Regions from separate parts of the Bradyrhizobium sp. S3.12.5 genome, predicted to be linked through region 2. Evidence: predicted binding sites of a transcription regulator. Region 2 holds the regulator's gene; each other region holds the start of a gene.
What was found. Region 2 encodes PhoB, which activates phosphate uptake and scavenging genes when phosphate is short. Its sites were predicted from a motif close to TGTCATNNANCTGTCAT; they were not measured.
Positions count from the first base shown of each region.

Region 1: a site for PhoB is predicted at 7,535-7,551, ahead of ABIC09_RS18705 (RNA degradosome polyphosphate kinase). Genes of this name have one in related genera too.
Region 3: a site for PhoB is predicted at 2,596-2,612, ahead of phnC (phosphonate ABC transporter ATP-binding protein). Genes of this name have one in related genera too.

Region 1 is NZ_JBEPRF010000011.1:266,498-276,352, forward strand. It holds gene ABIC09_RS18675 (ABC-F family ATP-binding cassette domain-containing protein) at 1-1,397, opposite strand, end outside; gene ABIC09_RS18680 (hypothetical protein) at 1,459-1,632, opposite strand; gene ABIC09_RS18685 (sulfur globule protein precursor) at 1,870-2,130, opposite strand; gene ndk (nucleoside-diphosphate kinase) at 2,432-2,854, shown strand; gene ABIC09_RS18695 (TerC family protein) at 2,899-3,747, shown strand; gene ppx (exopolyphosphatase) at 3,751-5,253, opposite strand; gene ABIC09_RS18705 (RNA degradosome polyphosphate kinase) at 5,269-7,461, opposite strand; gene ABIC09_RS18710 (P-loop NTPase family protein) at 7,613-8,290, opposite strand; gene ABIC09_RS18715 (CDP-alcohol phosphatidyltransferase family protein) at 8,422-8,964, opposite strand; gene purM (phosphoribosylformylglycinamidine cyclo-ligase) at 9,119-9,855, shown strand, end outside.
Region 2 is NZ_JBEPRF010000022.1:114,614-124,468, forward strand. It holds gene pstA (phosphate ABC transporter permease PstA) at 1-207, shown strand, start outside; gene pstB (phosphate ABC transporter ATP-binding protein PstB) at 204-1,025, shown strand; gene phoU (phosphate signaling complex protein PhoU) at 1,037-1,753, shown strand; gene phoB (phosphate regulon transcriptional regulator PhoB) at 1,776-2,483, shown strand; gene ABIC09_RS28580 (GcrA family cell cycle regulator) at 2,603-3,112, opposite strand; gene ABIC09_RS28585 (aspartate aminotransferase family protein) at 3,566-4,768, shown strand; gene argF (ornithine carbamoyltransferase) at 4,768-5,691, shown strand; gene ABIC09_RS28595 (Hsp33 family molecular chaperone) at 5,946-6,965, shown strand; gene apaG (Co2+/Mg2+ efflux facilitator ApaG/CorD) at 7,104-7,496, opposite strand; gene ABIC09_RS28605 (OpgC domain-containing protein) at 7,692-8,957, shown strand; gene ABIC09_RS28610 (SGNH/GDSL hydrolase family protein) at 8,957-9,727, shown strand; gene ABIC09_RS28615 (SGNH/GDSL hydrolase family protein) at 9,740-9,855, shown strand, end outside.
Region 3 is NZ_JBEPRF010000013.1:237,751-247,605, reverse strand. It holds gene ABIC09_RS21250 (DUF1045 domain-containing protein) at 1-672, opposite strand, end outside; gene ABIC09_RS21245 (alpha-D-ribose 1-methylphosphonate 5-triphosphate diphosphatase) at 691-1,884, opposite strand; gene ABIC09_RS21240 (transferase hexapeptide repeat family protein) at 1,881-2,537, opposite strand; gene phnC (phosphonate ABC transporter ATP-binding protein) at 2,712-3,521, shown strand; gene phnD (phosphonate ABC transporter substrate-binding protein) at 3,586-4,521, shown strand; gene phnE (phosphonate ABC transporter, permease protein PhnE) at 4,595-5,479, shown strand; gene phnE (phosphonate ABC transporter, permease protein PhnE) at 5,476-6,324, shown strand; gene phnF (phosphonate metabolism transcriptional regulator PhnF) at 6,457-7,185, opposite strand; gene phnG (phosphonate C-P lyase system protein PhnG) at 7,306-7,770, shown strand; gene phnH (phosphonate C-P lyase system protein PhnH) at 7,775-8,383, shown strand; gene ABIC09_RS21200 (carbon-phosphorus lyase complex subunit) at 8,387-9,502, shown strand; gene ABIC09_RS21195 (alpha-D-ribose 1-methylphosphonate 5-phosphate C-P-lyase PhnJ) at 9,499-9,855, shown strand, end outside.

The sequences.
Region 1 (9,855 bases), on a different contig from region 2:
GCGCGGCTGTCGATGTCGAGATGGTTGGTCGGCTCGTCCAGGATGATCATGTTGGGGCCGAAGAAGGTGGCAAGGCCCAGCAGGAGCCGGGCCTTCTCGCCGCCCGAGAGTTTGCCGGCCTTGGTGTCGGCCGCCTTGCCGGAGAAGCCGATCGCGCCGGCGCGGGCCCGCACCTTGGCTTCGGGCGCATCGCCCATCAGCTTGCGGACGTGGTCGTAGGCCGAGGCGTCCTCGTTCAGCTCGTCGAGCTGATGTTGCGCGAAATAGGCGATCGACAGCTTGTCGGCCCGCGTCACCTTGCCGGAGAAGGGCGCCAGACGCGCGGCGAGCAGCTTGACGAGTGTCGACTTGCCGTTGCCGTTGGCCCCTAACAGCGCAATGCGGTCGTCGTTGTCGATGCGTAGCGTCACGCGGCTCAGCACCGGTGTCGCCGGATCGTAGCCGACCGAGGCGTTGTCGACGGCGATGATCGGCGGCGAAAGGATTTTCTCCGGTGCCGGGAAGGTGATTTCGCGGACGTCCTCCGTCACCAGCGCCGCGATCGGCTTCAGCCGCTCCAGCATTTTTACGCGCGATTGGGCCTGGCGCGCCTTGGACGCCTTGGCCTTGAAGCGGTCGACGAAGGCCTGCAGGCGGGCGCGCTCCGCCTCCTGGCGCTTGACCGCCTTGGCGTCGAGCAGCTCGCGCGCGGCGCGCTGCTCCTCGAAGGAGGAGTAGGTGCCCTTGTAGAGCGTGAGCTTGCCGCGCTCCAGATGCAGGATCTGGTCGACCGAGCTATCCAGCAGGTCGCGGTCATGGCTGATCACGATCACGGTGCGCGGATAATGCGCGAGATGATCCTCCAGCCACAGCGTGCCTTCGAGGTCGAGATAGTTGGTGGGCTCGTCGAGCAGCAACAGGTCGGGTGCTGCAAACAGCGTCGCCGCCAGCGCGACGCGCATGCGCCAGCCGCCGGAGAATTCGGCGCAGGGCCGCAACTGGTCGGCGGCGGAGAAGCCAAGGCCGGAGAGGATGGCGGCCGCACGTGCGGGCGCCGAATGCGCGTCGATATCGACGAGCCGGGTCTGGATCTCGGCGATCCGGTGCGGATCGGTCGCGCTCTCGGCTTCGTGAAGCAGCGCGTCGCGCTCGAGGTCGGCCTTGAGCACGACCGAGATCAGGCTTTCGGGGCCGTTCGGTGCTTCTTGCGCCAGGCTGCCCACGCGCCAGCGGGGCGGCAGCGTCACCGAGCCGTGCTCGGCCGCAAGCTCGCCGCGGATCACCTTGAACAGCGTCGATTTGCCGGTGCCGTTGCGCCCGACCATGCCGACCCGCGAGCCGGGCGTGATCTGCACGGAGCTGTTATCGATCAGAAGGCGTCCGGCGAGGCGGATGGAGAGGTCGGTGATGGAGAGCATGCGGCCTTGTCACCGCAGCCGGGATCAAACGCAACCCGATTTTTCGCAAGCCAATATTTCGTCAGTGCTGGTCGCGCTCGCGCTTCCTCAACTCGTCCATCAGCTGTTCGAGATGCGTCGGGAGCCGGGGGTCGGGGCGAATGCTCTGCTGCAGCCGTTCGCCCACGGCATCGCAAATCGCGCGGCTGGTGCGCCGGTCGATCTGTTCGCTGTCATTGGCAGAAGGGCTAGCCATCGCAGGGTTCCGTATTTGCAAAGTAAACGACACGGTACCAAGTCATTGGCGCCCAAATGGTTTCGCGAGCGTCAGGCTGGCCTGGCATTCTAGTAAAAATTGTATGAATTCGTCGTATCTGCCCAAATGCAAGGCCCCGGCGGGGGGGAACGCCGGGGCCTTGCTTGGAAGGTACTGCAGGGGGAACAGTACCTCAGGAAGGTATTTAGAAAGGTGCTTCAGAAGGTGCTTGCGGGCTCAGTAGCAGCGGTTGATCAGCCGCCAGCGGGGTCCCCAGGGGGTCGGCACCAGCCGGCGCACATAGCAGCCGCCATAACCGTAGGAGACGGGGGCAGCATAGAAGCGCGGTCCGCCCCAGCCCCAGCCGCCGTGATGCCAGCCGCCACCGCCGTGCCAGCCCCAGCCGCCGCCATGCCAGTGAGCGGAGGCGGAGGTGGGAGCCAGCGCGGCACCCAGCGCGACCGCGGCGACTGCAGCGAGCGAAAGTTTCCTCAACATGGTGATCTCCTCAAAACTGCCGGCGCGGGGCAATCGCGTCGATGGAAAGGCCGCCGAAACGGTTCGCCTCGGGGGGAGGCTTTGGTTTCGATGGAATTGACGTTACGCCAGCGAGACTGAACCAAAACCTGATAGAGCCTTCAGATTGGGTTCATCTCCGTGAAATCGTCGTAATCCATGTTGGAATCCGGCCGGGCGAAGCGACCGCAAAGCCGTTCCGGCGGTCGCTTGCCGGATCGCGAACGCGCCGATATAAGCCCCGCAACTCCGAACCACCCTTTTTCTCTTCAAGGACAAGATCATGGCCATCGAACGCACTTTCTCGATCATCAAGCCCGACGCGACTGCGCGTAACCTGACCGGCGCCGTGAACGCCGTGATCGAGAAGGCGGGCCTGCGCATCGTCGCGCAGAAGCGCATCCGTATGACCAAGGAACAGGCCGAGACGTTCTACGCCGTCCACAAGGCCCGTCCGTTCTTCGGCGAGCTCGTGGAGTTCATGACCTCGGGCCCGGTTGTGGTCCAGGTGCTGGAAGGCGAGGGCGCGGTCGCCAAGTACCGTGACGTAATGGGCGCGACCGATCCGTCCAAGGCGGCCGACGGCACCATCCGTAAGCTCTACGCAAAGTCGATCGGCGAGAACTCCGCCCACGGCTCGGACGCCCCGGAGACCGCCGCGATCGAGATCGCGCAGTTCTTCTCGGGCAACGAGATCGTCGGCTGAGCTTTCAGCCGATAAGTTAAGTCGACGGGGCGAAAGGACGTATTGTGAACTGGCTCTGGCAGATCTTCGATCCCGCCACGATCGGGGCATTCTTCACCCAGTTCCGCAATGAGATGGCCGAGCCGACCTTCTGGATTGCGGTCGGCAAGATCATCTGGATCAACATCCTTTTGTCCGGCGACAATGCGCTGGTGATTGCGCTTGCCTGCCGCGGCCTGACGCCGCGGCATCGGCTGTGGGGCATGGTGCTCGGGGCGGGCGCTGCGGTGCTGCTGCGGATCATCTTCACCGGCATCGTCGCGAGCCTGATGGCGCTGCCGTACCTCAAGCTGGTCGGCGGCCTCGCGCTGATCGTGATCGCGGCAAAGCTGCTCGTGCCCGAAAACGAGGACGAGGACGGCGTCGAGTCGGCCTCGCATCTGTGGCAGGCGGTGCAGATCGTCGTCATCGCCGACATCGTGATGAGCCTCGACAACGTCATTGCGGTCGCCGCGGCGGCCAATGGCAGCGTGCCGCTGCTGGTGCTCGGCCTTGCCATCAGCGTGCCCCTGATCGTCGCCGGTGCGGCGCTGATCATGGCGCTGCTGTCGAAGCTGCCGATCCTGGTCTGGGCCGGCGCGGCGCTGCTCGGCTGGATCGCGGGCGAGGTGATCGCAACCGATCCCGGCATCGCGCCGAAGCTGCACACGCTATCCGAAGGTCCGTTCGGCACCTCGCTGGACAAGATGCTCGGCAGCCTGCACGTCCCGCCGCAATTCGCCCATGGCGGCGGTGGCGCGGAATATCTCTGCGCAGCGCTCGGCGTCATCGTCGTGCTGCTGGTCGGCTCGATCTGGCGCCGGCGCAGCCTGAGTCTCGCCGCGCTCGAGCACGCAAAAGCGTCAGCTGAATAAGCCCTACCGCCGTACGATCGACCCCGATCGTCCGATCAGGCGGGCGAGCTGCTTGAAGCGGCTGCCGACGCGGTCGGCGACGAGATCGCCGAGCCTGTGCTCGAACACCAGCATCAGGTTGCGCCCCTGGCTGCGGAAATGCGTGGCGGGTAGCACGCCCGGGCGCGCCGCCGAGATCAGATGCGCGACACGGAACGCCGCTCCAAGGAGGCGGGCGCGCTCGAGTTGCGCCGGTGTCAGCAGCTCCTGCATCGTCAAGGGCGGCTGGTTCTCTTCGCTCAAGCCCGCATAGCGATAGAACACCGACAGGCCGACAAAGGCGCGCTCGATGTGCGTGATTGCGCCGAAATTGCCATTGACGACGAGGCTCAGCGTCTGCTCGCCGCGATGGTCGGGATGCACGCGCCAGCCGATGTCGGAGAGCAGGCAGGCGGCGTGGCGAAGCCGGCGGTCCTCCCCGGTCTCGCGCAGCTTGACAACGCGCGCGAGGCGGTCGGTCCAGGCGATCAGCTCGCGCGCATGCTTGGCCGAGCGTGACAGCAGCTGGTTCAGCTCTTCCGCCGCGCAGATCAGCCCGTCCTTGTTGCGCTCGCTCTCCGAGAGCTTCTCGTGCAGCAGACCTTCGCGCACTCCGAAGGTCGAAAACACGATGGTCTTCGGTTTTGCGACCCGGATGATGTGCTCGAGCACCAGCGCGGCATAGGTGAGGAGAGGGCGCCGCGCATCCGCGACGACCTCGATGTCGGCGAGCATGTTGGCGGCTGCAAGACGACGCAGACGACGCGAAAAGTCGAGCGCTTCGGCGGCCGAAATCGAATAGCCGTGCATCACCTGGAGCGGGTACCCGCTCTGGATGATGTGGATGCGCGCAAGCGCGCGCCAGGTGCCGCCGACCGCATAGAAGCTGCGGCCGCTGCCCGCCTTGAGCTGCGCCACATCGTCGATTGCCTCGCGGACGATGCGGTCGGCGCGCTTGAGCGATTTGTGCGCGAGGTCCTGCAGCGCGAGGCCGCCGAGCGGCAGCGTCACGCCGCTGCGCACGCTGCTCCCGCGCACGTCGATCAGCTCGAGCGAGCCGCCGCCGAGATCGCCGACGATGCCGTCGGGGCGGTGAATGCCCGAGAGCACGCCGAGCGCCGACAGCTTCGCTTCGCGCGGCCCCGACAGGATCTCGATCTTCACGGCGCAAATGCGCTCGGCTTTGGCGATAAAGTCGGGGCCGTTGGAAGCATCGCGGCAGGCCGCGGTCGCAATCGCAAACACGCGGCCGACCTGCATCACGCGGCACAACGCCCGAAAACGCTTCAGCGAGGTCAGCGCCTTGTCGACGGCATCCGGCGCGAGCAGGCCCGTGCTCTGCACCTCGCGCCCGAGGCCGCACAGCGTCTTCTCGTTGAAGATCGGAATCAGGCTCCGTGTCAGTCCCTTGTAGACGACGAGACGAACCGAGTTGGAGCCGATGTCGATGACCGCGACGCTAGCGCCACGCTTGCGCGGCCGTTTCAAGGCAGAAATCTCCGGTCAGGACTGATGGCGTTCGTTTCTGCGCGTGAGACGGCGCGGCGAGGATTCCTTGAGCGACTTTCCACGGCCAGACAGACTCGGATTTGTCATGAAGTAGTTGTGCACGTTGAAAGGCTCCTCGCCCTTCGCGGTCTTCATACGCGTTGAAGACCCGTCCGGCAACAATTGCCAGCTCTGCTCATTGTCCTTCAGGTTCGCGACCATGATCTGTTCGAGAACCTGCTGATGCACCGTGGGATTTTGCAGCGGACACAGCACCTCGACGCGCCGGTCGAGGTTGCGCGGCATCATATCGGCTGACGAGATATACACAGCCGCTTTCGCGCTCGGCAGGCCCTGGCCCATGCCGAAGCAGTAGATTCGGCCGTGCTCCAGAAAGCGTCCGATGATCGACTTGACGCGAATGTTCTCCGACAGGCCGGGAATGCCGGGTCGCAGGCAGCAGATACCGCGGACCACGAGCTCTACCTGCACGCCCGCCTGTGAGGCCTCGTAGAGCGCGTCGATGATATCGGGGTCGACCAGCGCATTCATCTTCATCCAGACCGCGCCGGGCTTGCCGTGACGCGCGTGCTCGGTCTCGCCCTGGATGTGCTCGATGATACGCTTGCGCAGGGTCAGCGGCGACACCGCCATCTTTTCCAGATCGCTTGGTGCGGCGTAGCCCGTGATGAAGTTGAACACGCGCGCGGCGTCGCGGCCGATGGTCGGTTCCGAGGTGAAGTAAGAGAGGTCCGTATAAATACGCGCGGTGACCGGGTGATAGTTGCCGGTGCCGGTATGGACGTAAGTGGTGAGGCTGCCGCCTTCGCGGCGTACCACCATCGAAAGCTTCGCGTGCGTCTTCAACTCGAGGAAGCCGTAGACGACCTGCACGCCGGCCCGTTCGAGGTCGCGCGCCCAGCGGATGTTGGCTTCTTCGTCGAAGCGCGCCTTCAGCTCGATCAGCGCGGTGACGGACTTGCCGGCTTCGGCCGCTTCCGCCAGCGTGCGCACGATCGGCGAGTTGTTGGAGGTGCGATAGAGCGTCTGCTTGATCGCGACGACGTCGGGGTCGCGCGCGGCCTGCTGCAGGAATTGCACCACCACGTCGAAGGATTCGTAGGGGTGATGGACGACCAGGTCCTTCTGGCGAATGGCGGCAAAGATGTCGCCGCCATGCTCGCGCACGCGCTCGGGATGGCGCGGCACGTAAGGGGTGAATTCTAGGTCGGGCCGGTCGAGACGGGTGAGCTGCGAGAGCTCGTTCATGGCGAGCACGCCGTCGACCAGGAACACTTCGTCGTCGGCCGCCGACAGCGCGTGCTGCACGAAGCTGCGCAGCTGCTCCGGCATCTTGGCGTCGATCTCGAGCCGGATCACCGACCCGCGGCGGCGGCGCTTCAGCGCGGTCTCGAACAGGCGGACGAGGTCTTCGGCCTCTTCCTCGATTTCGAGCTCGGAGTCGCGGATGATGCGGAAGGCGCCCTGGCCGTGCAGATTGTAGCCGGGGAACAGGCGATTGATGAAAAGGCCGGTCACCTGCTCCAGCGAGATCAGGCGCACCACCTTGCCGTCGGCCGGCAGGCGGATGAAGCGATCGATCTTGCCGGGCATGCGGATCAGCGCGTTCATCTGTTTGCCGTCGATGGCGCGCGTGAGCTGGAGCGCGATGGTGAAGCCGAGGCTCGGGATGAACGGGAAGGGGTGGGCCGGATCGATCGCCAATGGCGTCAGCAGTGGGAACACGTTGTTGAGGAAATAATCCTCGAGCCAGGTCCGCTCCGTCTTGCTGACCTCCTTGCCGTCGACCAGCGCGATGCCGACCCCGGCGAGGGTGCCGCGCAAATCGGCCCAGATCGCCTGCTGGTCGGAAGCAAGCCGCGAAACGGTGCGGTTGATGAGCGCGAGTTGCTCGGACGGGGTCAGGCCATCGGGGGCACGTTCGGCGATACCCTCGCGCACCTGCGCCTTGATGCCGGCGACGCGGACCATGAAGAATTCGTCGAGGTTATTTGCGGAGATCGACAGGAATCGTACCCGCTCCAGCACCGGATGGCTGGGATTGACCGATTCCTCCAGGACACGGCGGTTGAAATGCAGCCAGGAGAGTTCGCGATTGATGAATCGCTCGGGGCTTGAGGCGATCGCCGGAAGGCTCTCGGATTCCGTAGCTTTCTCTTTTGTTTCAATAGCTTGCACGGAATCCATGAGAAGTCGGTCCATTCAGTTCGCCCCAGTTTGCGATTTATGCGCAAAGCCGGCCGGAGCATGTGTTAGTGCGATGACGTTTCGATGACATTGATGTTCGGCTGCCTCGCCGCGTCAAGCGGGCGCAAAGGGGACCGCGGGGACTTGGGGGTCAGGCGTCGCGCAGCAGTTCAGCGGCGAGCGCCCGGGTCACGGGGCGGCCGAGCCGGAGCGCCTCGCCGTCGAGCAGCTCCACGGCGCGCCGGGCGGCGGCCGACGACCGCTCCAGCCGGGTCGCGAGGTAGCTCACCACGCTTTCGTCCACGGAGAGCTGGCGGTCGGCGCAGAACTTGACGATCAGGCCGCGGAACAGCTGGTCGTCTGGCGGCGCCAGCGAAATCACCGGAATCGTCCGCAGCCGGGAGCGGAGGTCTCGGAGCTCCACCTCGATCGCCGCCGGCGCCTCACGTCCGGTGAACAGCACATAGGCGCCGTCTTCGCGGGCGAGGTTCATCAGATGGAAGAGGGCGCGCTCGTCAAAATCCGTGGCCTTGAGATCCTCGACCACCAGCGCGCCGGTCGCGAGCGCGCCGGGGACGCTGGCTGCGGTCAGCGCATTGGCCGCGCTCGAACGGGCGCCGGCCTCCTCGGCCCAGATCGCGCCGAGATGGCTCTTGCCTGAGCCTTCGGGGCCGGCGAGCCACATGACCCGGTTCGGCCATTCCGGCCAGCCGTCGATCAGCGCGAGGCCTGCGGCATTGGCAGGGCCCTCGAGGAAATTGTCCCGGCTGAGGCTCTCCGCATGCGGAAGCGAAAACGCCAATTGTCGGGGATGAACGCGGCCTGCCACGCTTGCTTTGCTCCGTGCCGGCGCGCCGGCTGTGTTTGAAGAGGATAGACTTATTCGATCGGGAGTTGGCCTTTTGCGCGGCCGCCTCCCGGCTCATTTGGCCCCGATCGTGCTACTTGGCATCAATAGTGCTACTTGCCATCAATAGTGCTCATGTGCCGTAGCCACTCGACGAGATAGAGCGACACGGAGGACAGCGTGAACACCGTAACGAGGCCCATCAGGATTATATCATAGGGCCCCGACTTGAAGCCGAAGGCGAGCGAGGCCAGCACCAGCGCCGCATAGGCCACCTGGGCCGCGGTGTTGAGCTTGGAGACCATCGACGGCTTCATCTCGACCGGCTTGTCGAACAGCCAGGACACGATCACTGCCGCCACGATCATGATGTCGCGCGACACCACCAGGATCACGATCCAGCGCGGAATGTCGCCCCAGATGCCGAGCGCGAGGTAGATCGACACCAGCAGCGCCTTGTCGGCCAGGGGGTCGAGCAGGGCGCCTAGCTCGCTCGCCATGTTGAAGCGCTTGGCCAGAAAGCCGTCGACGGCGTCGCTGATGCCGGCGACCAGGAAGACGGTGAAAGCCACCTCCATTTGGCTCGACACGATGGCCCAGACGATGATCGGGACCAGCATGATGCGGCCCAGGGTAATGATGTTCGGAATACTCACGCGGCGCTTCCCGGCACCCGACCTGACCTCGAAATCCGGCCCCTTGGAGGCCGAACCGGTTGATATCTACATAGTATAGGGCGGGGCGCCACACTTGCCATTGCGTGTCCCCGGAATTCGACGTAACCAGCCGCAAACCCACTGGAAATCGGGCATGACCGACCGCAAAAACGGCCTCACTTACGCCGATTCAGGCGTCGATATTGACGCGGGCAACCGCCTGGTCGACCTGATCAAGCCGATGGTGCGCGCCACTGCACGGCCAGGCGCCGACGCCGAGATCGGCGGATTCGGCGGCCTGTTCGACCTCAAGGCGGCCGGCTTCAAGGACCCTGTCCTGGTCGCGGCCACCGACGGCGTCGGCACCAAGGTCAAGGTCGCGATCGAGACCGGCCTGCATGGCGGGATCGGCATCGACCTCGTCGCCATGAGCGTCAACGACCTCGTGGTGCAGGGCGCCGAGCCGCTGTTCTTCCTCGACTATTTTGCCTGCGGCAAGCTCGACCCGGAGGCGACCGCCTCGATTGTCGCCGGCGTCGCCGAAGGCTGCCGCGAGTCCGGCTGCGCGCTGATCGGCGGCGAGACCGCTGAAATGCCCGGCCTCTACAAGGACGGCGACTATGATCTCGGCGGCTTTGCCGTCGGCGCAGCCGAGCGGGGCACGCTGCTGCCGCGCAAGGACATTGCCGCGGGCGACGCCGTGATCGGCCTGGCCTCGTCGGGCGTGCACTCCAACGGCTTCTCGCTGGTGCGCAAGATCGTGGAACAATCCGGCCTCGGCTTCGACGCGCAGGCGCCGTTCGCGCCGGTGATGACGCTTGGCGGCGCGCTGCTGACGCCGACGCGGCTCTACGTCAAATCCTGCCTGCGCGCGATCCGCGAAACGGCTGC
Region 2 (9,855 bases):
CTCTTCACCGCGCTGTCGAACCAGTTCTTCAGCCTCGGCCTGAACAAGACCATGGCGAACCTGCCGGTCACCATCAACAATTTCGTCCAGAGCCCCTACGCCTATTGGAAGCAGCTCGCCTGGAGCGGCGCGCTGCTCATCACCCTGACCGTTCTTGCCCTGAATATTGGCGCGCGCATTCTCAGCGCCGAGAGGACCGCAAAATGACCGATCTTTCCGTATCGATGAGCGCGGCCGGCGGCCTGCCCCAGGCGCCGATGCTGCCCGAAGCGCCGGCCAAGGTGACGGTGCGCAACCTCAACTTCTATTATGGCGAGCACCACGCGCTGAAGAACATCAACCTGGCGCTCGGCACCAACCGGGTCACCGCCTTCATCGGCCCGTCGGGCTGCGGCAAGTCGACCCTGCTGCGCATCTTCAACCGGATGTACGACCTCTATCCGGGCCAGCGCGTCACCGGTCAGCTGATGCTCGACCAGACCAACATCCTCGACCCCAAGCTCGACCTCAATCTGCTGCGCGCCCGCGTCGGCATGGTGTTCCAGAAGCCGACGCCGTTCCCGATGACGATCTACGAGAACATCGCCTTCGGCATCCGTCTCTATGAGAAGATCTCGAAATCCGAGATGGACGACCGCGTCGAGAAAGCGCTGCGCGGCGGCGCGCTGTGGAACGAGGTCAAGGACAAGCTCAACGCCTCCGGCCTGTCGCTCTCCGGCGGCCAGCAGCAGCGCCTCTGCATCGCCCGCACCGTTGCGGTGCGGCCCGAGGTGATCCTGTTCGACGAGCCCTGCTCGGCGCTCGACCCGATCTCGACCGCCAAGGTCGAGGAGCTGATCCAGGAGCTGTCCGAGAACTACACGATCGCGATCGTGACCCACAACATGCAGCAGGCCGCCCGCGTCTCCGACAAGACCGCCTTCATGTATCTCGGCGAGCTGATAGAGTTCGACGACACCAGCAAGATATTCACATCGCCGACCGACCGGCGCACGCAGGATTACATCACCGGCCGGTTCGGCTGAGGAGACGGCACATGGGTTCTGAACATACCGCAAAGGCCTTCGACACCGACCTCCAGGAGCTCACGCGCCTGGTCGCCGAGATGGGCGGCATCGCCGAGCGCATGATCGTCGATTCCGTCGATGCGCTGATCCGCCGCGACGTCGCGCTCGGCCAGCGCGTCGTCGCCATCGACGCCGAGCTCGACACGCTGCAGAAGAAGATCGAGGAGCGCGCCGTGCTCACGATCGCGCGCCGCCAGCCGATGGCGGTGGATCTGCGCGAGATCGTCGGCGCCATGCGCGTCGCGACCGATCTCGAGCGCATCGGCGACCTCGCCAAGAACATGGGCAAGCGCGTCGCGGCGCTGGAGACGGATTTCCATCCGCTCAAGCTGTTCCGCGGCCTCGAGCACATGACCGACCTCGTGCAGCAGCAGGTCAAGTCGGTGCTGGACGCCTATGCCGCGCACGATCTGCCGGCGGCGATGGCGGTGTGGAAGGGCGACGAGGAAGTCGACGCCATCTGCACCTCGCTGTTCCGTGAGCTCCTCACCTACATGATGGAGGATCCGCGCAACATCTCGTTCTGCATCCATCTGATGTTCTGCGCCAAGAACATCGAGCGGATCGGCGACCATGCCACCAACATTGCCGAGACCGTGTTCTACATGATCGAAGGCCAGGCGATCACCGACAAGCGGCCGAAGGGCGACATGACGACCTTCGCCACCACGGTCCCGAGCACCTGATTACGCAAGGAGCGACGACCCGATGGGCGCACGCATTATGGTGGTTGAGGACGAGGAAGCTCTGACCGAGCTTCTCCGCTACAACCTCGAAGGCGACGGCTATGACGTCGAGACGGTAATGCGCGGCGACGACGCCGACACCCGCCTCAAGGAGCACATCCCCGATCTGATCGTGCTTGACTGGATGCTGCCGGGGCTATCAGGCATCGAGCTGTGCCGGCGGTTGCGTGCGCGATCCGACACCAAGCAGCTGCCGATCATCATGCTCACCGCGCGTGGCGAGGAGAGCGAGCGGGTGCGGGGCCTGGCGACCGGCGCTGACGACTACATCGTCAAGCCGTTCTCGGTGCCCGAGCTCCTGGCGCGCGTGAAAGGCCTGCTCCGGCGCGCAAGTCCGGAGCGGCTCGCAACCGTTCTGGCGTTCGGCGACATCGAGCTCGACCGCGAAAAGCGCCGCGTGGCGCGCTCGGGCCGGCCGATCGATCTCGGCCCGACCGAGTATCGCCTGCTGGAGTTCTTCCTGGAGCATCCCGGTCGCGTGTTCTCGCGCGAGCAGTTGCTCGACAGTGTCTGGGGCCGCGACATCTACATCGATGAGCGCACCGTCGATGTGCATATCGGCCGCCTGCGCAAGCTGCTCAATCTCGGCCGCGAGCAGGACCCGATCCGCACCGTCCGCGGCGCGGGCTACGCGCTGGACGATCGGTTCGCGAAGGCCGAGCAGGCCTGAAACGGCCTGAGCAGACCTCGACAAGAAAGCGCGCCAAAGGCGCGCCGATCCTTCTCCCGATCGTTCCGGCCCGCGCGCAATTGCGCACCAGGCCAGGACGATGTCGTTTGGAGCTGAGCTTACCGCGCCGGCTTCGCCGGGGCCCGCCTGCGATCCGCTGCCGGCTGATACGCAACCCGCGAGTGCTGGGCGCAATAGGGCAGGCCGGAGAGCGCTTTGCCGCCGCAGAAGAAGAAATCCGGGCTCGAGGGATCGCCGACCGGCCAGTGGCAGGTCGCCTCGTTCAATTCGAGCAGCGACAGCCGCTGGCTCATCGGTACCACGTTGTCGTAGGTGACCGGTTCAGCCTCGACCTCGACCTCGAAAGCCTGCGCCAGCGCGGTATTGCCGCGTGCGATGGGCCTGCTCACCCGCATCATGTGCGGCGCTGGACGCGCCTTGCGCGGCCGCGGAGCTGCCGAAGACGGGCTCTTGGCGCGGCCCGACAAGCCGAGCCGGTGAACCTTGCCGATCACGGCGTTACGGGTGACATTCCCAAGCTCAGCGGCGATCTGGCTGGCCGAAAGTCCGGCCTCCCAGAGCTTTTTCAGCTGTTCGACGCGATCGTCGGACCAGGTCAAAACCGTCATTGCACCCTTTCCTTCGCCGCGCGCCTGCCATCCTGGGGGCCGCACAACGAATGCCTAAGCCTCGAAAAATCCGTGCCGCCAGAATCCCTTAAGGCTCGCCGGGCGCAATGATACGCCCGAACGTTTACGCCGGTACATGAGGACTTTTGGGATCAGAACCGCTGCACGAGATGTCGTATCTGACAAGCCAGACGCTACAATATGGCGTGACTCACGCGCAAGAGTCCGCCGACTCGCTTCCACATGTTCCGTGGCCAAAACCCGCAAATTCGGTACCGCAAGACTACGGAATCTGGGTTTCGCGGGGCTTTCCGGGCGGCATTGACACCAATGGTGCCAAGCATAAGATAGTGATGCGTGCCGCCCTTAAAAGGCGGCACGTTTCGTTTTCCGGACCAATGATGCGCTGCGCAACGCAGTTTCAGGCCGTCCGAAACATCCAAAGAGACCATCATGGCTAACAGCGCAGCGCCGCACTTGCTCCCCGTTTTCGCCAGAACCGACATCGGTTTTGAGCGCGGTGAAGGCGTCTGGTTGATCGCAACCAATGGCGATCGCTATCTCGATTTCACCTCGGGCGTGGCGGTGAATGCGCTCGGCCATGCCCATCCCGCGCTGGTCAAGGCGCTGCAGGAGCAGGCCACAAAACTCTGGCACATGTCGAACCTGTTCCAGAGCCCGGACGGCGAGAAGCTCGCCGCGCGTCTCTGCAACGAGAGTTTTGCGGACTTCGTGTTCTTCTGCAATTCCGGCGCCGAAGCGCTGGAGGGTGTGATCAAGCTGGTCCGCCATCATCACTTCTCCAAAGGACATCCGGAGCGCTACCGCATCATCACCTTCGAAGGCGCCTTCCACGGCCGCACGCTGGCGACGCTGGCTGCGACCGGCTCTGCAAAATATCTCGAAGGTTTCGGTCCGCCGATGGACGGTTTCGACCAGATCCCGCACGGCGACATCGAGGCCGTGAAGAAGACGATCGGTCCGCAGACCGCCGGCATCCTGATCGAGCCGATCCAGGGCGAGGGCGGCGTTCGTTCGGCGACGCCTTCTTTCCTGAGGGCGTTGCGCCAGCTCTGCGACGAGAAGGGCCTGCTGCTCGCCTTCGACGAGGTGCAGACTGGCATGGGCCGCACCGGCGATCTCTTCGCCCACCGCCGCACCGGCGTCACGCCTGACGTGATGTCGCTGGCCAAGGCGCTCGGCGGCGGCTTCCCGATCGGCGCGGTGCTGGCGACCGCGGATGCGGCCACCGGCATGGGGCCCGGCTCGCACGGCTCGACCTTCGGCGGCAATCCGCTGGCGATCTCGGCCGCGAACGCCGTGCTCGACGTCATGCTCAAGCCCGGCTTCTTCGACCACGTGCAGAAGATGTCGCTGCTGCTCAAGCAGAAGCTCGCCTCCGTGATCGATCGTCATCCCGATATTGTCAGCGAGGTCCGCGGCGAGGGGCTCCTGATCGGCATCAAGGCCGTGGTGCCCTCCGGCGATCTGGTCGCAGCGCTGCGCAACGAAAAACTGCTCACCGTCGGCGCTGGCGACAATGTCGTGCGCTTCCTGCCGCCCTTGATCGTCACCGAAGCCGAGATCGAGGACAGCGTCGGCCGGCTTGAACGCGCCTGCGCTGCGCTCTCAGGCAACAAGCGGGCGGCCAGCTGATGAGCAAGACGCCAAAGCACTTCCTCGATATCAACGAGCTGCCGCTGTCGGAGCTCAAGAGCATGCTCGCGGCCTCCTCCGCCATGAAGGCGAAGCAGAAGGCGCATCAGCCGGTCAAGCCGCTCGAAGGCAAGACGCTGGCGATGATCTTCGAGCGCCCGTCGACCCGCACGCGCGTGTCGTTCGACGTTGCCATGCGCCAGCTCGGCGGCGAGCCCATCATGCTCACCGGCGCCGAGATGCAGCTTGGCCGCGGCGAGACCATTGCCGACACCGCGCGAGTGCTGTCGCGCTATGTCGACGCCATCATGATCCGCATCCTCAATCACGAGGCCCTGCTCGAGCTCGCGGCGAACGCGACCGTGCCCGTGATCAACGGCCTGACGCGGCGCTCGCATCCGTGCCAGGTGATGGCCGATCTCCTGACTTACGAAGAGCATCGCGGCCCGATCGAAGGTCGCACCGTGGCCTGGACCGGCGACGACAACAACGTGCTGGCGTCCTGGGCCCATGCCGCCGAGCGCTTCAAGTTCAACCTCAATGTCGCAACCCCGCCGGAGCTCGCTCCGAAGAAGGTGATGCGCGACTTCATCAAGGCCACCGGTGCGCCGATCGTGCTCGGCACCGATCCCGAGGCTGCCGTGAAGGACGCCGATTGCGTCATCACCGACACCTGGGTGTCGATGGGCGACAAGGAAGGCGAGCACCGTCACAACGTGCTCAAGCCCTACCAGGTCAATTCCAAGCTGATGTCGCTGGCCAAGCCTGACGCGCTGTTCATGCACTGCCTGCCCGCCCATCGCGGCGAGGAGGTCACCGACGAGGTGATCGACGGCCCGCAATCGGTCGTGTTCGACGAGGCCGAAAACCGCCTGCATGCGCAGAAGGGCATTCTGGCCTGGTGTTTTGACGCGGTGAAGTAACACTGTGGCGGGGCGAGGTGGCTGTGCGAGCGGCCCCATCCTCCGCTGTCGTCCCGGACAGGCGTAAGCGCAGATCCGGGACCCTTAACCACAGGAACCCCTTTTGGCGATGACTCGGAGTTGTCGTCGACAGCAATAGCGTAATCCTGTGGTTATGGTCCCGGGTTCGCGCTGCGCGCGCCCCCGGACGACACCGAATTCGAGGTCCCCTCGCGCCCCTTCCATTTCCCACCTCCGACCCCAGATAAAGCGCCATGGTTTCCCAATCCCCTGACATGAAAACCGGGCCCGAGGGCCCGGTTCGCGCGCCATCCGCGGTTCCGATCGATGACGCCGTGCTGCCCTACGAGGTCGACGCGCTCGATGTGCGCGGGCGGCTGGTGCGGCTTGGCCCCGCGCTCGACGAGATCCTGACCAAGCACGATTATCCGGCACCGGTCGGCAAGCTGCTGGGCGAGGCCATCGTGCTGACGACGCTGCTCGGCTCGGCGCTGAAATTCGAGGGCCGCTTCATCCTCCAGGCCCAGACCGATGGGCCGGTGTCATTTCTGGTGGTGGACTATCAGGCACCGGATCGCCTGCGCGCCTATGCGCGCTTTGACGCCGAGCGCCTCGGTGACGCCAAGAATACTGGCTCGCACTCCGGCGCGCTGCTCGGCCGCGGCCATCTCGCCATGACCATCGACCAGGGGCCCGACATGAGCCGCTACCAGGGTCTGGTCGCGCTCGACGGCGGCAGCCTGGAAGACGCCGCTCACGAATATTTCCTGCGCTCCGAGCAGATCCCGACGCGCGTGCGCCTCGCGGTCGGCGAGGAGTGGCGCTCGAGCGACGGCGGCAAGCATCGCTGGCGCGCCGGCGGCATGCTGATGCAGTTTTTGCCGAAGGCGCCCGAGCGCGCGCGGCAGGCCGATCTCCATCCCGGCGACGCGCCCGAGGGCGCCGAGGTGCACGCCGTCGCCGAGGACGATGCCTGGGTCGAGGCGCGCTCGCTGATTGAAACCGTCGAGGACGTCGAGCTGATCGATCCCGATCTCTCCGGCGAGCGGCTGCTCTATCGCCTCTTCCACGAACGCGGCGTGCGCGTGTTCAATCCGCTTGTCTTGAAAGCGCAATGCTCCTGCTCACGCGACGCGGTCGCCTCCATGTTGAAGAGCTTCTCGCCGGATGACCGCTCGGCGATGGTCAAGGACGACAAGGTCGTCGTGACCTGCGAGTTCTGCTCATCGGTGTACGAGTTCACGCCGGATGAGGCGGGCGTCGAAGACGCGTAAGCGCCTATCTTTCGTCATCGCGAGCTATCGTAGGGTGGGCAAAGCGAAGCGTGCCCACCATCTTGCGTGTCGTGACCGGAATGGTGGGCACGGCGCTTCGCGCCTTTGCCCACCCTACGGCACCGTCACACCCGCCTCCTAATTCAACACCCGCTTGTTGTCCGGGCTGTCGAGCGAGAACGTCGGGACGTCGATCTCAAAACGTTCGCCGCTTTCGCTGACCATCTGGTAGCGGCCGGTCATGAAGCCGGAGGCGGTCGTGAGGGGCACGCCGGAGGTGTATTCGAAGCGCTCGCCGGGGGCGAGCGTCGGCTGCTCGCCGACCACGCCTTCGCCCTTGGTCTCCTGCTGCCGGCCGGTGGCGTCGGTGACGATCCAATGCCGCGTCTTGAGCTGCACGGTCTCGTCGCCGGAATTGGTGATGACGATGGTGTAGGACCAGAAATAGCGCGAGCGGTCGGCCGACGACTGCTCCGGAACAAAGTTCGGCTCGACGGTCACTTCGATCTGGCGGGTCACGGCGCGGTACATGATTGCCATCATAGCGAAATCCTCGCCGGGAACCAAACGCCGCAGGCGGCTTTCGCGACATCGTCCCGCCAGAATTGACAGGGAAGTACACCCCCAAAGAATACACCCGTATGTGATCCGGCCGCTTTGCGGGGCGGCGACTGGACCGGTACACTCCTCAAACGTTGCGATTTGCGGAAGGGTTTTTGGGCCCCGATGACCATTGCCGATCAAGTGACGGGATCGACGATCGCGGGAACCGCGGGTGCCAATCCCGTGGAGGCCAAATCCGTGGCAGCGAAGCCGCGTGCACCTGCGATCACGCTGCCCGCTATCGGTGAGCGCGAGCTCAGGCTCGACCTGTTCCGGGGCCTCGCGCTGTGGCTGATCTTCATCGACCATCTGCCGCCGAATTTGCTGACCTGGTTCACGATCCGCAATTACGGCTTCAGCGACGCCACCGAGATCTTCATCTTCATCTCCGGCTACACGGCCGCCTTCGTCTATGGCCGCGCCATGCTGGAGAGCAGCTTCGTCATCGCCACCGCGCGCATCCTGCGCCGGGTCTGGCAGATCTATGTCGCCCACGTCTTCCTGTTCACGATCTTCCTCGCCGAGATCTCCTATGTCGCAACCAGCTTCGAGAACCCGCTCTACACCGAAGAGATGGGGATCATGGATTTCCTCAAGCAGCCCGACGTCACCATCGTGCAGGCGCTGCTGTTGCGCTTCCGTCCCGTCAACATGGACGTGCTGCCGCTGTATATCGTCCTGATGCTGGCGCTGCCGCTGATCCTGTGGTCGATGAAGTGGCGGCCTGACGTGACGCTCGCGCTCTCGGCCCTGCTCTATGCGGCGACCTGGGAATTCGACCTCTACTTCTCCGCCTATCCGAACGGCTTCTGGGCGTTCAATCCGCTCGCCTGGCAATTGCTGTTCGTGTTCGGGGCATGGTGTGCACTCGGAGGTGCGCGACGCATGTCACGCATTCTGGCGTCGCCCGTGACGATGTGGATCTCGATCGCCTATATCGTGGCGGCGTTCTACGTGACGCTGACCTGGTACGTGCCGCAGCTCGGCCATCTCATGCCGAAGCGGATCGAGCAGTGGATGTATCCGATCGACAAGACCGACCTCGACGTGCTGCGCTTCACGCATTTCCTGGCGCTGGCCGCGCTCACCGTGCGGTTCCTGCCGCGGGACTGGCCGGGCCTGAAATCGCCCTGGTTGCGGCCGCTGATCCTGTGCGGCCAGCATTCGCTGGAGATATTCTGCCTCGGCGTGTTCTTGGCCTTCGCCGGCCATTTCATCCTGGCCGAGGTCTCCGGTGGACCGGGCATGCATGCGCTCATTAGTCTCTCCGGAATCCTGATCATGTGGGGCGTTGCCTGGGTGATTTCGTGGTACAAGCGCGTGGCTGACAAGAGCGGTGCGAAAACCAAAAACGCCGTCGGCAACGCCGATCTGGCGGGAGGGGGCTGATGAAGGCGAAGGTTCTCCTGAGCCTGGTCCTGATATGCGGGTGCCTCGCCGCGCCTCCGGCGCGCGCGGGCGATGCCGTGCCTGCCGCGCCCGCAGCCTGCGAATTGCCGCCTTATCTGCTTGCCACCGACAGCCAGCTCCACAAGGTCGCCGAGACCGTCAAGGCCGGCAAGCCGCTCGAGATCCTGGTGATCGGCAGCCGCTCCACCACCATTCCATCCTCGGAGGACAGCTCCTATCCGGCGCGGATGCAGGCCATTTTGAAGGACAAGCTGCCGCCTGCGGAGACCGTGCACGTATCCGTAGAAATACAGAGCAAGAAGACGGCGGAGGAGGCCGCCGGAACCTTCGTTAAGCTGATGGAAGCAAAAACACCTACTTTGGTCATCTGGCAGACCGGGACCGTGGATGCTATCCGCTCCATCGATCCCGACGATTTCCGCGGCGCCGTGACCGAAGGGGTCGCTGCGTTGCAAAATGCAGGGGCTGACGTCGTCTTGATGAATTTGCAGTACAGCCCGCGTACCGAAACCATGATCTCGGCGCCGCCATATCTCGATAATATGCGGGTGGTGGCGCAGGAGCATGATGTCCCGCTGTTCGACCGTTTCGCGATGATGCGGCAGTGGAATGATCAGGGTCAGTTCGACCTGTTCAGCCCCTCCCGGGGCCCCGAGCTGGCGAAACAGGTCCATGACTGCATCGGCCGGGCGTTGGCACAGTTCGTGATCGACGCTGCCCATCTGGGGCCGGCCCAGCAGCAAAATTGAGGTCTAGCGTTAATGAGTTCTCTCCGCCCTTTTGGCCTGTCGACATGGCTGGCCGCGCCCGCAGCGGCGGCGCTGCTGATGCTGACGCCTGTGGTCCAGGCACCTGCTCACGCTCAGGCTGCCCAGGC
Region 3 (9,855 bases), on a different contig from region 2:
GATCCGGAAGCGCGCCTTCGCATCGTCCTGCTTGAACAGCGCAATGCGGTCGATCTCGAGTGTACCGAGACCAAGCTCCGCAAATCTCGCCCGCAGCATCTCCAGAATCGGCCCGCGCCGCTCCGCGTCCAGCCGCCCCGTCAGCGTCATGTGGAAGCGGAATTCTTCCATCACGTAGGGATAGCCCCAGCGGTCGAGATACTCGCGCTGGCGCGCGCTCAGCTTTTCGGGTTTTCGCCGCGCGCGGTCTTCCGCCGTCAGGGGCCGACGAAATGAATCGAAATCGCGAACGCAGTCGGCCGCGAGTTGCAGGAGCGCGTCGACCGGCTCAGCCGGAATGACGGCGATGAAGCCGCTGATGGTATCGACCACCGGCTGGATCACCGGCATCGGCCGCGCCTTCGCGGCGAATGTCGCGCAGGCAGCCTTGAGCTCGGCCTCTGTCTTGCCTGATACCAGCGCCATCGGCGCCTTCAGCGTGCCGTGAAAGCCGTATTTGCGGGGATCGGCGGTAATGTCGTGCCAGTCCGGCACGGCATGCAGGGTGCCTTGCGGAAACGAAAGCTCGTCGCTCGTATAGGCATCATAGCCAAGCAACTCGGCGCCGAATCGAGAGAGCGCATTGTCGGCGCCGGCGGAAAAATAGATCGCGTAGCGGGAAAAACCTGTCATTGCCGGAGCATAACCAATTTATGCCGCGACGACAGTCTCGCGCGGCGTCACCACCGGGCCGAGCAGCCGCGTCGCATCGGTGAGATGAACGAGCCGGCCTGCGGCGATCACCGCGACCAGCCGCGGCCGCAGCAGCGCGCTATCGTCGACCAGCAGGATGTCGGCGCGATGGCCCGCGGCGAGCGTGCCGCGATCGGTCAGGCCCGTGGCTTGCGCCGGTGCCGACGAGATCAGCTTCCAGGCCTCCGTCAGCGGCAGCACGCCGTCTGAAGCCAGCCGGAATGCGGCAAGCAGCGGCGCCGGATAGTAATAGTCGGATGCCAGCACCGAGCAGAGCCCCTTCGCGATCATGTCCGAAGCCTTGGTCCAGCCGGTGTGGCTGCCGCCGCGCACGACGTTCGGCGCGCCGTAGACGATGGCGTCGCCATGATCTGCGGCCTCGCGCGCCGTCTCCTCGTTGATCGGAAATTCGGCGAGCGTCACGCCGAGGCTGCGAAAGTCCCTGCGCATCGCCGGGGTCGCATCGTCGTGCGAGAGCATCCGCACCTCGGCGCTGCGTGCCGCCGCAGCGAGCCGGGTGATCGACGCCGGAACATCGGCAGCGCGCGAGACAATATGCGCAACGAGCTTGTCGAACGCCTCGCTCGACAGGCCGGTGCGCTCTACCATGCGGTTGCGCTTGCGCGGATTGGAGATGTCGGCGACGACCCCGTCCATGTGGTCGTTGAAGGCGAACAGGTCGACGCGACCCTCGGCGAGCCACTGGCCGATCTCGGCCTCGGCATCGAGATTGTAGGTCTCGTGCCGCAGGTGGAAGCGGGTGTCGGCAGCGAACTGCGGGCGCTGTCGCTCGATCGCCTCGAGCAGACGTCTTGCATTGTCGCCGCTGCGCAGGCCCGGCTCCCACGACCAGGTGGTGGCGTGGAACACGGTGGTGATGCCGTTGCTGATGGCCTGGCGATCGGTGTCGGCCAGCGCGACGTCGATCGGGAAATCGACGCCGGCGCGCGGCATCATCTGCCGCTCGAAAGCGTCGCCGTGCAGATCGACGATGCCGGGCAGCACCAGCAGCTTGCGCGCATCGATCGCCAGCCGCGCGCGGCCGCGAGATGCATCGATTTGCGCGATGTCGGATCCCGATACTGCAAGGGAGGTCTCAGTGAGCTCGGAGCCGATCAGGGTCCGGCCACCCTCGATGAAAATGTCTGTCACGCGACCGCGCTTCGTTTGCTGGAAGAGGAACTTGCCCCTGCTTCGTATGTCGTCAGGAAATCTTCAATCGCGAGCTTGCGGAAATCGGGCAGCGCTTCACGCAATTTGTCGTGATCCCAGTCCCACCATGCCAGTTTTGCAAGCCGTCCGGCAACCTCTTCGGAGAACCGCCGCCGCACGATGCGTGCTGGATTGCCGGCGACGATGGTATAGGCCGGCACGTCCTTGGTGACGATGGCGCCGGCCGCGATCACCGCGCCGGTGCCGATATTGCGGCCGGGCAGCACGACCGCGCCATGGCCGATCCAGACGTCATGGCCGATATGGACGTGATGCTGGCGCCGCCAGTCGAAGAATTCGGTGTCGTCGCTCTCGCCCGGGAAGTAGGCGCTGGAGCGGTAGGTGAAGTGCGCCTGCGTGGCGCGATGCATCGGATGATTGCCCGGATTGATCCGCGTCATCGCCGCGATCGAGCAGAATTTTCCGATGGTTGCGTAGGTGATCTGCGCGTCGTTGACGACGTAGGAATAGTCGCCCATCGCCACTTCATGCAGGATCGTGCGCGCCCCCACCTCGGTATAGGCGCCGAGCCGGGTCTCATGCAGCTGCGCCGAAGGATCGATAGTCGGTTGGACCGAAAGCACCTTGGCCATGCTGCATCCGAGAATTCGAGGGCGGGCGCTCGTCATCAAGCGGCTTGATGACAAGACAATGACGATGCGATGACAGGGGATGAGGTGTGTAGCAACGCCGCACCGCACCGCACGTGTCACACAAGTGTCAAGCGTCGGCGATAGCGGTGGGTCCCAGCTACTCTGGAGCCCTGCATGCTGGTGGTTGAAGGTCTGACGTGCCGCTTCGGCGCAAAAGCCGCGGTGGACGACGCCTCGTTTCAAATCTCGCCCGGCGGCTTCGTCGGTGTGATCGGGCGCTCCGGCGCCGGCAAGTCGACCTTGCTGCGGACCATCAATCGGCTCGCGACGCCGACGCAGGGGCGTATCGTGTTCGACAGCCTCGACGTCACCGCGCTGCGCGGCAAGGAGCTGCGGCAGTGGCGGGCGCGCTCGGCGATGATCTTTCAGCAGTTCAACCTGGTCGGCCGGCTCGACGTGCTGACCAATGTCCTGATGGGCCGTCTCGCAAAGATGCCCGCCTGGCGCTCGTTGTCGCAGACCTGGCCGGAGCAGGACAAGGCGCTGGCGATGTCGGCGCTGGAGCAGTTCGACATCGCTTCGCTCGCCGCGCAGCGCGCCGACCAGCTCTCCGGCGGCCAGCAGCAGCGCGTGGCGATTGCCCGTGCACTGGTGCAGCAGCCCGACATCATCCTCGCCGACGAGCCGATCGCCTCGCTCGATCCGCGCAACACCAAGATCGTCATGGATGCGTTGCTGCGCATCAACAAGCATTTCGGCATCACGGTGCTCTGCAACCTGCATTCGCTCGATCTGGCGCGCAGCTATTGCGACCGCCTGATCGGCATGGCTCAGGGGCGCGTGGTGTTCGACGGCGCGCCGGCTGAGTTGACCCATCACGTTGCCCGCGAACTCTACGATCTCGAGGCCGCCGATGTCATGGGCGGCACACCTGCGCCGGCGCCCGAGGGCGTCCCGGCACTCGGAACGGCGGCCGCCGCCTGAGCGGCGGCGCATCCGTCATTGCCAATTTTTGCGTCAACCGAACCCAACCGATGAAGAGGGTATCATGATCACTCGCAGACTCGTTCTTGCCGGCGCCGCCGCGCTTGCGTTCACGACTTCAGCCTCCGCCGAGGACTGGAAGGCCAAATATCCCGAACTGACCTTCGCGGTCATTCCGGCGGAGAACGCCTCGGGCGTGACGGGGCGCTGGGCGCCGTTCATGAGCTATCTCTCCAAGGAACTGGGCGTGAAGGTCACGCTGCGCATCGCCAACGACTATGCCGCCGTTATCGAAGGCCAGCGCGCCGGCAACATCCACATCGCGAGCTACGGCTCCGCCTCGTTCGCACGCGCCCGCCTGACCGGCGTCAAGACCGACGCCTTCGCCAACGACATCAACTCCGACGGCTCGACCGGCTATTACTCGGTGTTCTTCGTCAAGACGACCAGCCCCTACAAGAAGGTTGACGACCTCAAGGGCAAGAACCTGGGCCTCGTCGACCCGAACTCGACCTCCGGCAACAACGTGCCGCGCTTCGAGCTCGACAAGATGGGCATCCCCGACGCCGACACTTATTTCAGCAAGGTCGTCTTCACCGGCAGCCATGAGAACGCAATCCTGGCGCTGGCGCAGGGCACGGTGGATGTCGCCGCCAACCAGTGGACCAGCGACGACGATTCGACGCTGGCGCAGATGCTGACCAAGGGCATGCTGAAGAATGCCGACGGTTCGCCGATGAAGAAGGACGATTTCCGCATCATCCACAAATCTGCGCCGATCATCAACGGCCCCTATGCTTATAACTCCGACCTGCCGGAAGAGGCCAAGGCGGCGATCGCCAAGGCGTTCTTCGACGCGCCGGTCAAGGACAAGGCAGCCTTCGATCGTCTCCAGGACGGCCAGAAGAAGGGTTTTCATCCCGCCACCACCAAGGACTGGGATGGCACGATCGAGCTGATCAAGTTCGTCGATGCACTGCGTAAGAAGAAGGCGTCCTGAGTTTCGGGGCGATGCACTGGAGCCGGGTCGATGGACCCGGCTCATTCTCTTTTGACGGACCAGTCTCTATCCGATGACCGTCGCCGTTTCGATCCTCCCCGAGCAGCAGCTTGCTGCGCTGAACGCAGCCTATAACAAGGCGGTCTTGCGCAAGCGGCTCCGTCTCCTGTTGGGAGCCGCGATTTTTGCCGCGGCGCTGCTTCTCGCTGCGATCGGCGCAGAAGTGAATCTGCGGACCCTGTTCACTTACTTCGGCAACTTCCTCAGCTATTTCGATCGCATCCTCACGCTCGATAGCGGCCAGCGGGTCTGGACCGATGTCGGCGAATGGCTGTGGGGCTGGCGCAAATGGCTGAAGATGCTGGGTGAGACGCTGCTGATCAGCTATGTCGGCACATTGATCGGCGCCATCTTCGCTTTTGCCCTGAACTTCTTTGCGGCCGAAAACACCTCGCCCCGGCCATGGCTTCGCTTCGTGGTGCGGCGCCTGCTCGAGTTCGCCCGCACCGTCCCGGGCATCGTGTTCGCGCTGATCTTCGTCATCGCCTTCGGCCTCGGGCCGATGGCGGGCGTGCTCGCGATCGCGATCCACTCCACCGGCGCTTTGGGAAAACTGTTCTCGGAAATCGTCGAAAATGCTGACATGAAGCCGGTCGAGGGTATCCGCTCGACAGGTGCGAGCTGGCTCTCCTGCATACGGTTTGCGATCCTACCGCAGGTGACCGCTGGCTATGCCAGCTACGCGCTGCTGCGTTTCGAGGTCAACGTCCGCGAAGCGTCCGTCATGGGCTTTGTCGGCGCCGGCGGTATCGGGCAGGAGCTCGTCGTCGCCATCCGCAAGTTCTATTATTCGGACGTCAGCGCGATCCTGCTGCTCATCATCGTCACGGTCTTCATCATCGACATCTCGACCGGCTGGTTGCGCGGCCACCTCTTCGGCAAGGAGGCGCGGACGTGACAGGGCCGCAGGAGGTCGACACCGCGCAGATCCGCGCGCGCTACCCTGATGTGTTCGAGCGTCCGGCCGCGGCACGGCTTGCGACGCCGGCCATGATCGTCGCGGCGCTCGCCATTTTTATCTATGGCCTGGTCGATCTCGATTTCTCGCCGTCACGGCTCTTCAGCGGCCTCAGCCAGCTCGGCTGGATCAGCATGATGATGATCCCGCCCGATCCCGGCTCGTCGCTGCCGATCTATCTGAAGGCGATGGGCGAGACGTTGTCGATCGCGCTACTCGGCACCACACTGGCCGCGCTGCTCGCGCTTCCGGTCAGCTTATTTGCTGCACGCAATGTCGTGCCGTCGATCATCCTGCGCTTTCCCGTGCGCCGCTTCCTCGATTCGATCCGAGGCGTCGACACGCTGATCTGGGCGCTGGTATGGATCAACGTGGTCGGGCTCGGCCCGTTCGCCGGCGTGCTGGCGATCGCGGTGTCGGATTTCGGTGCGTTCGGCAAACTGTTCTCAGAGGCGATCGAAGGGGCTGATCAGAAGCAGGTCGAGGGCATCCGCGCCTCCGGCGGCAGCGCGCTGCACGAGATCCGTTTCGGCCTGTTGCCGCAGGTACTGCCTGTGATCGCGGGCCAGGTGCTTTATTTCATCGAGTCCAACACCCGCTCGGCCACCATCATCGGCATCGTCGGCGCCGGCGGCATCGGCCTCCAGCTCGCCGAGCAGATCCGTGTGCTGGAATGGCAGAAGGTGTCGTTCCTGATCCTGATGATTCTGGTCGCAGTCGCCGCGATCGATTTCGTTTCCAGCAAGCTGCGGTTTGCGATCATTGGGCGAAGGGCTGTGGCCTGATCAAACGTGCCGTAGGGTGGGCAAAGCGAAGCGTGCCCACCACTTCTGTCGAAATCTTGGACAGATGGTGGGCACGGCGCAAGTGCGCCTTTGCCTACCCTACGAGTTCGGATCTCAGGCGAGGGAGAAGAGTTACGGCTCGACCAAGAACTCCACCCGCTCCGCCGCGAACCGCGAATGCTTGGTCACCAGCGGCTTGCCCTCGAGGTCGAGGTCGGTGGCATCGACCACCAGGATCGGCCGCCCCAGCGGCAGATCGAGCCGCGCGGCGTCGGTGGCGTCGACGATGCCGGCGGTGATCCGGGTCGCGCCGCGGCGATAATCGCGGATCCCGTAGTGCTCGAGCATCTTCGTCATCGAGCGCGTCGCGGCAAACACCGTGCCCGCGCCCGGAAAGTGTTCCGCAGACAGCCAGGTGGTGGAGACGCAGATCGGCGCGCGATCGGCGAGGCGGATGGCCTCGATTCGGACCAGCGGTGCGCCGGTCTTCAATCCCAGCTCCCGCGCCAGCTCGCGGGTTGCGACATCTTCCGACGTCTCGATCATCCGGCCATGCGGCTCGCGGCCGCCGGCGCCGACGATCTCGGAGAAGCGCGTGCGCGAGCGCAGCGGATAAGCGAGCTTCTGCGCTTCGACATAGGTTCCGCTGCCGCGCTCGGCGCGCACGATGCCGCGCTCTGCAAGCGCTGCCAGCGCGCGCCGCACGGTGTGGCGATTGACGCGGTAGGTTTCGGCGATCTCCATCTCGCCCGGCAATCTGTCGCCGGCCGCAAAACGGCCTTCGGCGATGCCGCGCTCGATGCCGTCGGCAACGAGGCGCCATAGCGCGACGCCCGAAGAGGCGGTGTCCTGCATGCTCATGTCGGCGGCCAGCCTAGCCCGAAAATCACACGTTTGTCACGAAACAGTCATGGCGCTCTCGTATCAAGTTGTCTAGTATCATAGACAACTTGGATTCGGCAAGTTCTGTAGAAGAGATCGGTGGACTCGGTGACCCAGCACAACACCCAGCAAGCCCAGCGCCAGGCCGCCATGGCCGTGCTGGCGCACGCGGAGGCGGGCGAGATCGCCGCCCGTCTCCGCACGATCCCCTTGCCTGGCCATCAGGATTTGCGCGCGCCCGAAAACGGCCTGGTGATGTTGCGCGGCCGGGTCGGCGGCGACGGCGCGCCGTTCAACCTCGGCGAGGCGACGGTGTCGCGCGCCGCGGTGCGGCTTGCGGGCGGTGAGGTCGGCTTCGGCTACACGCTCGGGCGGGACGGTGAGAAGGCGCGGCTGATCGCTCTGTGCGATGCGCTGGTGCAGTCCCGGGATTTTGCTGCAGCCGTCGAGCGCGACGTTATCGCGCCGTTGCGCGAGCAGCTTATGGTCAGGCGCAAGCAGGCGGCGGAAGAGACCGCTGCGACGAAGGTTGATTTCTACACCATGGTGCGCGGTGAGGGGTGAGGCCATGACCACGATTGCGGAACTGCCGCCCGGTTTCGTCGACAAGGTGTTGTCGGCGCAATCGACCTTTCGTTCGGTCATGGATGCGATGGCGCGGCCGGGTTCGGTCCAGCGCATCGTGCCGATGGCGGGAGCGCCTGATACGATGATGCGCGGCACCGCCGCGATTGCGCTGACGCTGTTTGACCACGACACGCCGCTCTGGCTTGATGCGCGGATGTCGGAAAGCTCCGACGTCCTGAAATGGCTCAAGTTCCACACCGGCGCGCCGGTGGTGCCGGACTCCTCGATCGCGGCCTTTGCGCTGATCGGTGACGGCGGTGCGCTGCCCTCGCTCGAGCGTTTTGCGCTCGGCACCAACGAATATCCGGATCGTTCGACCACGGTGATTATTCAGGTCGACAGCCTGGACGCAGGCCGCAGCTTCGAGCTGCGCGGCCCCGGCATCGACGGTGTCGCAACGCTCCAGGCTTCGATCAAGCCGTTCGACCTGTTTGAACGCCTGCGTTTCAACGAGACGCTGTTTCCGCGCGGCATCGACGTGGTTCTGGTCGCCGATGATGCCGTGGTGGCGATCCCGCGCAGCACGCGTGTCATGAGCAAAGGAGGCTGACGCATGTATGTCGCAGTCAAAGGCGGCGAACGCGCCATCGAGAACGCCCATCGCCTGCTCGCCAATGCGCGGCGCGGCGACCAAGGCGTCGCGGAAGTCTCGCTTGACCAGATCTCGGAACAGCTTGGGTTGGCCGTCGACCGCGTCATGAGCGAAGGTTCGCTCTATGACCGCGAGCTCGCAGCGCTGGCGATCAAGCAGGCCCGCGGCGATCTGATCGAGGCGATTTTCCTGGTTCGCGCCTTCCGCGCCACCTTGCCACGCTTCGGTGCGAGCGAGCCGGTCGACACCGGCGCCATGCGGGTGCAGCGGCGGGTATCCTCGACCTTCAAGGACATTCCGGGCGGCCAGATCCTCGGGCCCACCTTCGACTACACCCATCGCCTGCTCGATCCGTCGCTGGCCCAAGGCTTTGTGCCGGAAGCGCCGGCTGTTGGCGAAGCCTCGACCGCGCCGACGCCGCGCGTGACTGACATTCTGGGTCGCGACGGACTGATCGAGACCTCGCCGCAGGCCGAAGATGGCGCCAGCGTCGGCGACCTCACCCGCGAGCCGCTGAACTTTCCCGCGGACCGTGACTTGCGCCTGCAGAATCTCGCACGCGGCGACGAAGGCTTTCTGCTGGCGATGGGCTACTCCACCCAGCGTGGCTACGGCCGCAACCATCCCTTCGCCGGCGAGATCCGCTTCGGCGAGGTCGAGGCGGAGTTCGTTGCCGAAGACGTCGGCTTTGCCGTGCCGCTGGGCTCGATCGAGCTGACCGAGTGCCAGATGGTCAACCAGTTCAAGGGCTCGGCAACGGAAGCGCCGTGCTTCACCCGCGGCTACGGCCTCGCCTTCGGCCAAAGCGAGCGCAAGACCATGTCGATGGCGCTGGTCGACCGCGCGCTGCGTGCCCGCGAGCTCGGTGAAGAGGTCGGAGCCCCCGCGCAAGATGAAGAATTCGTGCTGTCGCATTCCGACAACGTCCAGGCGACCGGCTTCGTCGAGCATCTGAAGCTGCCGCATTATGTCGACTTCCAGTCCGAGCTCGGCCTGCTGCGCAAGCTGCGCAAGGAGTTTGCCGAAGCCTCTGCCGAGGCCGATGCGCCCGATGCCATGAAGGAGGCCGCGGAATGAACGCGCCCGCCTACAATTTCGCCTATCTCGACGAGCAGACCAAGCGGATGATCCGCCGCGCGATCCTCAAGGCGATCGCGATCCCCGGCTATCAGGTGCCGTTCGCCAGCCGCGAGATGCCGATGCCTTATGGCTGGGGCACCGGCGGCGTGCAGGTGACCGCCGCGATCCTGGGACCGCAGGACGTGCTGAAGGTGATCGACCAGGGCTCCGACGACACCACCAACGCGATCTCGATCCGCAAATTCTTCGCCAAGACTGCCGGCGTCGCCACGACGACCTCGACGGACGAGGCGACCGTGATCCAGACCCGTCACCGCATCCCGGAGACGTCGTTGCACGCGAACCAGGTG